Regions from separate parts of the Erwinia rhapontici genome, predicted to be linked through region 3. Evidence: predicted binding sites of a transcription regulator. Region 3 holds the regulator's gene; each other region holds the start of a gene.

The links. The regulator Fur, encoded in region 3, represses iron uptake genes when iron is present. The targets are predictions, from matches to a motif close to ATAATAATGAGAACNACTATCAA.
Region 1: LJN55_RS12180 (TonB-dependent receptor domain-containing protein) is a predicted target of Fur. The motif match lies at 2,127-2,149, and genes of this name have one in related genera.
Region 2: fepD (Fe(3+)-siderophore ABC transporter permease) is a predicted target of Fur. The motif match lies at 1,928-1,950, and genes of this name have one in related genera.

What each region holds. Positions count from the first base shown of each region.
Region 1 is NZ_CP085627.1:2,588,120-2,591,403, forward strand. Features, by position in the region: gene LJN55_RS12180 (TonB-dependent receptor domain-containing protein) at 1-2,016, opposite strand, end outside; gene LJN55_RS12185 (GNAT family N-acetyltransferase) at 2,896-3,284, opposite strand, start outside.
Region 2 is NZ_CP085627.1:1,887,899-1,891,182, forward strand. Features, by position in the region: gene LJN55_RS09025 (HigA family addiction module antitoxin) at 142-459, shown strand; gene entS (enterobactin transporter EntS) at 531-1,805, opposite strand; gene fepD (Fe(3+)-siderophore ABC transporter permease) at 1,977-3,002, shown strand; gene fepG (iron-enterobactin ABC transporter permease) at 3,013-3,284, shown strand, end outside.
Region 3 is NZ_CP085627.1:1,326,971-1,330,254, forward strand. Features, by position in the region: gene LJN55_RS06270 (hypothetical protein) at 1-97, shown strand, start outside; gene mtr (tryptophan permease) at 214-1,461, shown strand; gene fur (ferric iron uptake transcriptional regulator) at 1,566-2,009, opposite strand; gene fldA (flavodoxin FldA) at 2,407-2,937, opposite strand; gene ybfE (LexA regulated protein) at 3,079-3,284, opposite strand, start outside.

The DNA of each region.
Region 1 (3,284 bases), 1.3 Mb from region 3:
CACGGCTTTCATCGGGGCCACGCTGTCGAGGTCAACATACTTGTCGCCATCATAGCGGGATTTTGCCTGGCCCTTGCTGTAGCCCAACGCAAAGGTGGTACTCAGGCCGTTAACCTGATCAAACCAGGTGCCATAGTTGATTTTGGTGCTGACTTCTCCGCCCCAGATATAGGCTTTATCACGGTTTTCTGCCTGATAGATAGTGGCTATATTCGCAGGAACGTTAACGAACTTATCCGGTGCCGTAGCGCGAGAATAACGGGTCGACGCAATAAAGTTTTTGTACGTGTTATAGAACATCGCACCATGCAGCGTTACGCCTTCCGTTGCCTGGCCCTTCACGCCCCATTCAACGTTGTTACTGGTTTCCGTTTCCAGATCGGTATTGCCCAGCAAGGCATACTGACTGTTTCCGGCGTAGCTGGAACCGAGGTTCCATGAACCATACAGCTGGCTGGCGTTCGGGAACTGCGCGCCGCGCTTGTACTGCACGTAGGTCATCAGCTGCGGGGTAATATCATAGTTAAAGCTGATGGACGGCAGCAGCTGCGTATCGCTGTTGGTTTTTCCGTACAGCTTCTCTGCATCGGCAGGCGTCAGCACATCCGTGCCCGCGGCCATATTGGCGAGGTTCTGCGGTTTGGTTTCCTGATGCGCCACACGCACGCCCGGCACCACAGAGAACGCATGACCATCAAGGTCAAACAGGATACTGTCCTGCACAAACGCGCCCAGCACCAGGGTACGGCTGTCACCCTCAGGTTTGGTGGTCATGCTGGTGCCGCTCTGTGCCGGAGACTGGCTGAACGGGCGTTCGGTTTCTGAAAGTCGCCCGTTGATCCCGGCCAGCAGATCGTGGCGACCCAGCGTCTTCGCCAGTTGGGCTTCGTAGCCGTACGTTTCCACGTTGTAATCAGAGTACACGCGCTGCATGGCACCCGCAGTGCCTAATGGCATCAGCGTATTGTCGTGTGCTTCAGTGTGCTGGTAATAAATTTTATTACTCAGGCTGTCGACCCAGTCGTTACCCGGTGTCCACTCATCTTTCAGGCTGACACCCCAGCGGCGGGTGTTGCTTTGCTGGTTCGCATCGCCCAGTAAGGTATTGCCGTCAGTGGCCCAGCTGTCATAGCGGCTGTGATTCACTTTGCTGTAAAAATCGACCGTTCCGGTCAGCTTGTGCTCATCGTTCGGCTGCCAGATAGCGGACGTCAGCAACGCGTCGGAGTGCCAGTTTTCCGGGTAAGCGTCAAGTTCATCGCTGTTATTACGGGTCTGCTGACCATCACGGCGGCTGTACACCATCAGACCACGCAGGGTTTCATCCCCGGTGGCAGCGGTGATGCCGTTATGCCAGCTGCGGCTGGAGGAGTCGTAATCGCTCTGGAAGCCAAACGCAGTGTGTTTGCCCGGCGTCAGATAATCATCGGCTGATTTCGGCAGGAAGGAAACGGTACCGCCCAGTGCGGTATTCGCACGTGACGTTATCGTTGCGCCAGATTCAATCTCGACGCGACCGTAGAGATAAGGGTCAATGTAGTCACGGCCGATGCCGAAGGTGTTCACCCCGGCACGGCTGGCGTAGCTGCGCCCGGTGGCTTCTGGCTGCGGGATGCCATCGACGTCAAGCGCCACGCGGTTACCTTCCAGGCCACGGATGTTATAGCCGGTGTAGCCGCCCCGGTCGAAGCCGCTTTTGCCCGTGGAAGAACCGCTGCTGCTGCCTACCGCGCCGATCAGCGGCTGGTAACGCATGATGGTGCCGAAGTTATTGCCACCACGCTGCTGCATATCGGCAGCATTAAGGGTGACTGAACTTCCTGCCACTTTCTTCACTTCTGGCGACAAGACGGTCATCACCGCATCATCCTGCGGCGTGTTTTGTTGGCGGGCTTTGGCGGACGATTCATCGGTCTGCTCAGCCGCGGTAAGCGGCGTGGAGACGGCGGCGGTGAACAGTGTCCCCACGACGAGAGACGTGTGCAGTAATCCCTGGCGGGATGAAAACTTAATCATGCGAAATACCTGCGATGTTATTATGGGTATTCGCTCAACAACGGCTTCAGGAATAGCAATTAGCAAAGCCCTGTGGCAGGGCAAACAACGTTTATAATTTGCGACATAATATATGAATGATAATCATTATCAACATTAATGTTGCAAAAGATTACCCTTGGCGGCGTCATTATTTCTTTTGTCTTACATTTTAGAGGGCGGACGAGGTTCGGGTTCGGATCTTGTCCGGGTCTTAAGGTCAAGGTCAAGGTCAAGGTCAACGTCAAGGGCGTTTCGCTTTCCCGCTGCGCGGGCTGAGCGACCCAGGGCTTGCGGCAGGCGCATCGCCCGCTAAAGCGGGTTCCCTCAGTCAAGCGGCTTTCCTGCCGGACCGGGCGTGACGGGACATCCCTGTCCCGGCTCACCCTCTCGCCGACGTCCTGTCGGCTCGTCCTGGAAATCCGCCCTCCTTCGGCGAAGCTTAATTGCCGCTCAAAAGGTCAACGGCGAGGTCAAAAGAACAATCAAAGACGGACTAAAAATAAACCAAATACCAAAGAGCCATTTTTGGTATTTGTTGGTTTTATTTAATCTTTTAGATTTTGGTTTTGATGTTGAGGCGGCAATTAAGCTGCGCTGAGGAAGCGATGTGAACCAGGATGAACCGCCAGGACGGCGGTGAAAGCTCGGGCCGGCACAGGGAAGTGCCGTCACGAGCGGTCCGTCGGTGAACGGAACTGACGAAGGCACCCGTGAAACGGGCGCGGCGCCTGCCGCAAGCGCGGGGTCAAGGGGCGGCGGCGACTGGCCGCCCCTTGTCGCTTCGCCCGCACAGCGGGAAAGCGAAACGCCCTTGACCTTAAGACCTTGACCTTGGCCTTAAAGCAGAGCGCAAAAAACTCAGGATTCAGCAAAATCCGTCAATACCTGCCCTTCCATCCGGTAACGCACCCACTCATCCTGCGGCGCAGCCCCAATGCTTTTATAAAAATCGATGGCAGGCTGATTCCAGTCCAGCACGCTCCATTCCAGGCGGCCGCAGCCGCGCGCCACCGCAAGTTGTGCAATATAGCGCAGCAGCGTTTTACCGGCTTTTTGACCGCGAAAACGCGGGCTGACATACAGATCCTCCAGGTAAATACCGTTTTTCCCCAGCCACGTAGAGTAGCTGGTAAAGAACACCGCGTAGCCCGCTGCAACACCATCCACTTCACAGATCAGCGCTTCACTGGTGGAATCATCAGCAAACAGTGACGTTTCAATATCCTGCTGACTGGCGACCACTTCGT
Region 2 (3,284 bases), 560 kb from region 3:
CTTATTGGTCAGTCGGCGATGGCCGGGTTTACTCGCGATACAATTCAGAGGATCGTGCCGGAAAAGCTGTTTCCTTCCGGGAAACAACTGTTATACTGTTTCCCGGAAGGAAACAGGGAGTAATCTGGAGGACTACCACTAATGGCTATGATGACCCCCCCGCATCCGGGCAGCCTGATTACCGAGTATCTTGAGGACTATAACGTCAGCCTGCGGACGCTGGCCGGAAACCTCGGGGTATCCCCCTCGGCGTTGAGCAAAGCGGCGGCAGGAAAAACCGCTATTACCCCTGAAATGGCGGTACGGTTGGAAGCCGGGCTGGGCATTGCGGCCCGTCTCTGGCTGGCGATGCAGGCAACGTACGATATTAGCCGGGTCCGCGAAACGATTGATATCACGCAGGTCGTGCCCGCCTGCTATGACGAAACCGATGCTCAGCCAGTGAAGATCCGTGGATGATGACCTGAACCTGGCCTCATTACGCTCTTCACCGGCATCAGCACTCCTCATGCTAGTCGCATGATGCCCGGTTACGCATTGGTCACCGGGTCCTGCTCATCAGTCGGGCCTGCCTCCTCCGGCGGTGACATTGTCGCCCGGCGTAAGGTGCCGACCAGACTTGCCAGCACCAGCGCTACGCCTGCTGCCACCGCGCCAAATGACAGTACGCTCACCACAGGCGTAAACAGCTTGCCTAACACGCCTAATCCCAGTGCGCCGACAGAATCCCCGGTCACATCCTGCGCGGTGCCCAGACTGTTCACGCGGCCGAGCAAAGCGTCAGGCGTATGGTGTTGAATCAGCATATATTGCAGCAGCGAAGCGATCGCGTTGCAGTAGCCATACACCACCAGTGCCAGCAGGGCCGGGATAAAGTGGCTGTACAGTCCCAGCGAAGCAATGGCCAGAAACGCGCAGGTGGCGCTGATCAGGACCAGCACACCTGGACGGGCATAACCCGGCACCCAGCCGCTGGTAAAGGCACCAATCATGGCCCCCAGCGGCACGGCGGAATACATCAGACCAATCGCCGAAGCGTCAGCGTGATAGCTGATAGCCAGCGCCGGGAACAGAATACGCACCGCGCCGACGATGCTCACCAGCATGCCCAGCAGCACCACGGAACCCACCACCTTCTGCTGGCAGACAAACTGAACGCCGCTGGCCAGGGCGCGCAGCGGATGCTCCGGCTCCTGCGCTTCCGGCTTCATCGACGGCAGACGCACCAGCGGGATTAACGTTGCCAGCGTACCGACAGCCGCCACGGCAAAGGCCCAGCCCACGCCGCCCGCCACAATAATCACCCCGCCAATGGCCGGGGAGAGGATAGCCCCGAGACGTACGGTCACCATACTCAGCGCACCGGCCGCGCCGAGGTTCTCACGCCCGACCAGCAGCGGGATCACCGCCATTAATGCCGTCATCCCCAACGCCCCGAAGAAACCGTCCCAGGCGGCCAGCAAATACAGTGCCCACAAAGAGGGTTCCGGCAGAAACGCATTCAGACTGAGGGCCGCGAAGCCGATGCCGCAGGTACCACGGGCAAACAGAATCAGCTTACGACGATCGAGGCGGTCTGCGAGGATGCCACCCAGCATCAATCCGATAAACATCCCGATCCCATCCAGCATCACGGCCACACCCACCTGAAGCGTGGAGCCTGTCATGGCCTGGATCTGAATCGGTACGCCGACTGCCAGCATACCGAGTGAGAATACGGACAGCATGCGGGCACAAAAGATGGCGCGGAAATGGGCGTTATTTTTCAGCAGGCTGAAATCAAGCAGAATGGAGGGCTTTGCCATGAGTATCCATGTAGTTAATAGGGCTCAATGCCTGGCGGCCGGAATGCTGTCCGGTGCGGCGCGTAAGGATGCCGATGTTTTTCTGGCGGGGCGCATGGTAACATATTTGGTTAGTAACGTTAATGATAATAATACTCATATTCATTTGCATATGAAGAGGATCTCTCAGGGATGTCATTGCAGCAAGCTTCCCCCCCATCTGCTCCGTTGTCGCAAGGCCTTTCGCGCAGCGCGGGTGTCATCATCTGTCTGATATTACTGACGGCGGTCAGCCTGGCGAGCCTGATGCTTGGGGCCAAACCCATCGCGCCTGCCCTGGTGTGGCAGAGTCTTTCCGGCCAGATCACTAACGCCGATAGCATCATTATTCTCAATGCCCGTCTGCCGCGTACGCTGGCCGGGATCCTCGTGGGTCTGGCGCTGGGCGGTGCAGGGGCGGTGATCCAGGCACTGACGCGTAATCCGCTGGCAGACCCCGGCATTCTCGGCGTCAATGCCGGGGCCAGCTTCGCGATGGCAATTGGCATTACCCTGTTTGGCGTCAGCGGCATGGCAGGCTGGCTTGGCTTTGCCTGGGGCGGTGCGCTGATTGCCAGCATTGCGGTCTGGGCGATTGGTACACTCAGCGGCGGCCGGGTCAATCCGGTGCGACTGACGCTGGCCGGGGTGGCACTGAGTGCGGTATTGGGGGGGCTGACTTCGTCGCTGTCGCTGCTCAATCCGCAGACCTTTGACCAGCTGCGCTTCTGGCAGGCGGGAACGCTGGATATCCGTTCCTCAGCGAACCTGATGCTGGTGGCCCCGGCGATAGTCGTCGGCGCGGTGCTGGCACTCGCGGCATCGCGTTCACTGAACAGTCTCAGTATGGGTGAAGACATTGCCGCCGCGCTCGGCACCCGGGTGCTGCTGGTGCGCCTGCTGGCGCTGCTGTCGGTGATGCTGCTGTGTGGATCGGCCACGGCGCTGGTGGGGCCCATTGGTTTTGTTGGCCTGATGGTGCCCCATGTTGCGCGCTGGTGGGTGGGGGCCGATCAGCGCTGGATCCTGATTTATTCGTTTCTGATGGCCCCGGTGCTGTTGCTGACCGCCGATATTGCCGGGCGTTTTATGGCACAGGGTGAACTGCGGGTGTCGATTGTCACCGCATTGATCGGTGCGCCAGTCTTAATCTGGTTAGTCCGTAGCCGCAAACATTAAGGATGACAGGATGCACAGTAAAACCTTACTGATCGGCCGTGCTGACGGCTGGCTCAATCTGCGCCTGGCGTCCCGGGTGCTGTGGGCGAACCTGACGCTGATCGTTCTCGCTGCACTGCTGGCGCTGTTTGCGCTGTGCTACGGCACGCTGAGCATCAGCCCGGGGCAGGTGTGGCAGGCGTTGCAGGGGGAAGGGCCGCGCGGATTTATGACCGTTATCGCACAGTGGCGTGCACCGCGTGCGGTGATGGCGCTGGTGCTGGGGGCGGGCCTTGGCGTCAG
Region 3 (3,284 bases):
TGATAATCATACCCACCGTATTTCACTGGCGGTGATTGATTGTGGTTGTACGCCACCTCGCTGGCGCTATTTGCAGGAAACAATGGTGGTCAGTTAATTACTGTACTAGTTCGTGAGTGTGATTCTGTGTAGACTATGCGGCATTATTGCCGTTTAGCCAGTGGATTATCCCGGTTTATGGCATGTTATTTATTGCATTCGCTAAGGGATTTCATGGCTACACCTGCTTCTGCTGTTCGTCTGCCGTCAACACTCTGGGGGGCGTTGATTATCAGTGGCACCATTATTGGTGCCGGGATGTTCTCGCTGCCGGTAGTGATGTCCGGTGCCTGGTTTGCCTGGTCCTCCGCGCTGCTGATCGTGACCTGGTTCTGTATGCTGCTGTCCGGATTACTGTATCTGGAAGCCAGCCTGCATTATCCCATCGGGGCGAGTTTTGATACGGTCACACGCGATTTACTTGGGCGTGGCTGGAACCTGATCAACGGTTTGTCCGTGGTCTTTGTGCTGGGGATCCTCACCTATGCGTACATTTCTGCCAGTGGCGCGATTATTCAGCACAGCCTCAATCAATTAAATGTCGGAATATCGGCACGTATGGCTGGGCTGCTCTTTACGCTACTGGTGGCGCTGTTTATCTGGCTGGGAACAGCGGTTGTCAGCCGGATGACGCTGATTTTTCTCGGCGCGAAGATCCTCACCTTTCTGATGATTTTTGGCGGCCTGCTGTGGCATGTTCAGCCGGCTATTCTGCTCGACAGCCAGGGAGCCGATCGCGATTATCTGCGATATCTCTGGATAGTGGTGCCGTTTTGTCTGGCCTCCTTCGGCTACCATGGCAACATTGCCGGGTTGACGACTTACTACCATAAGAATGCAGGCCGCGTGAGCCGTTGCCTGATTTACGGCACGCTGCTGGCTCTGATGATTTACTTTATCTGGATCATCGGCACGATGGGCAATATTCCCCGCAGCGAATTTAAAGCGATTGCCGCGCAAGGCGGTAATATTGACGTACTGGTGGGGGCGTTATCCGGCGTACTGCACAATCGCTCTCTGAATCTGTTACTGGATATCTTCTCTAACTTCGCCGTTGCCTGTTCATTCCTCGGTGTCAGTCTTGGCTTTTTTGATTACCTTGCCGATCTCTTTAAACTGGATAACTCCGCGTCCGGAAGATTAAAAACCACGCTGCTGACGTTTATTCTGCCGCTAACTGCCGCGATGATCTGGCCCAACGGTTTTCTGCTGGCAATCGGTTATGCCGGGCTGGCCGCGACGTTGTGGGCTGTTGTCACGCCAGCGCTACTAGCCTGGCAGTCACGTCGACGTTTTGCCACTGCCACGTGGCGAGTCAGAGGGGGGATGGCACCGATTGTGCTGGTTCTGCTGTTTGGTGCACTGAATGCCGTGGTCTCGTTGCTTTCATATGGTGGCTGGCTGCCGCTCTATACGCGATAACCTTTTGAGACAGATTGGCAGCGTTTTAGCCGGGAGGAATCGCTATAACGCAGGCATAAAAAAACCGGTGGCAAGCCACCGGTTTTTACACTGAACAGTGCAGATTATTTGTCGTGCAGAGTCTCGTCTTCACGACAGTCACCCAGAGAACAATGGCCATAAAGATACAGGCTATGGTTGCTCAGTTTGATACCGTGACGCGTGGCGATTTCACGCTGACGTTCCTCAATGTATTCGTCTCTGAACTCAATAACTTTACCGCAGTCCAGGCAGATCAGGTGATCGTGATGGTGCTGCTGAGTCAGTTCGAAAACGGATTTACCGCCTTCAAAGTTATGGCGGGTAACGATCCCCGCATCATCAAATTGGTTCAGCACGCGGTAAACGGTGGCCAGACCAATTTCTTCGCCCATATCAATCAGGCGTTTGTACAAGTCTTCCGCACTGACATGATGGCCCTCTGGTTCCTGAAGCACTTCCAGAATTTTCAGTCGGGGAAGCGTGACTTTCAGGCCGGCCTTCTTTAATGCGGTGTTATTGTCAGTCATGCGGATATTGTCCTGTTACTTTGCTAGTCACTTAGTGGCTGAAAAGCCCTGAACATCGGTCGACGCTAAAAGATGAGTGCGTCTCAGTATAGAACTGATACTCCGAAATGAAAACCATAAGGGGTGCCTGAAACCGCAATGGATGTAAGGATAAGTGTCATTACATCCAGGGTAGCACGCGCCCGAATTAGGCTGGGTTAACATTTCAATCTGCATCATCTTCACCGCTCTTTGGGCGACTCACATCCTCAAAGAGTGGGGCAGGTGCTGAGTAAGCGGGTAACCGATGGGGTTATTGTACAGTTTTGCAGATGAAAGTTACAAACATGTATCTATTACTTCTATAGGAAAAACCACTTACTTGATGTGAGATAGCTCCCACATCAAGCGGCTATGGTTATGCTTCGATGATATCTTTTAGCTGAAGTTCATCAAAAATTTGTTTTACCCAATTTTCAACGCGTTCGTTGGTGAGCTCTGGCTGGCGATCTTCATCAATGGCCAGGCCAAGGAAATGGTTATCATCTGCCATGCCTTTCGAAGCCTCGAAATGGTAACCTTCGCTCGGCCAGTGGCCGACAATCACTGCGCCGTTCGGCTCAATGATGTCGCGGATGGTGCCCATTGCATCGCAGAAATACTCGGAATAGTCTTCCTGATCGCCGCAACCAAACAGCGCAACCAGTTTACCGTTGAAGTCGATTTCTTCCAGCGTTGGGAAGAAGTCATCCCAGTCGCACTGGGCTTCACCGTAGTACCAGGTTGGGATGCCAAGCAGCAGAATATCAAAGGCTTCAAGGTCTTCTTTGCTGCTTTTAGCAATATCACGAACTTCTGCAACATCTTTCCCCAGTTGCTTCTGGATCATTTTTGCAATGTTTTCGGTATTGCCTGTATCGCTACCAAAGAAAATGCCGACGAGTGCCATGAGTTTAATAACCTCTTGAATCTTAATGATATGGTGACTGCTGATTTTTTCGCAGATATCGCTAATGATAACAGACCGTCGTGAGCGGATAAATGAGTAATGCTGCCGGTTTTGTCGCTGAGTGCTAAGGCCCTGATACCATCAGGACGGATGACGTTGCAACTGTTCCAGCAGCATTTCTTCGATCAGTTCACTGCGGCTGATATTGCGCTCGAAAGCTAGCTGATTCAGGACATCAACCGCGTCGCTGTTCATTTTCAGTTCGACACGCTTCAGGCCGCGCACTTTATCGCGCTTGAGCTGATTGCGTTTGTTGATACGCAACTGCTCATCACGCGTCAGCGGAT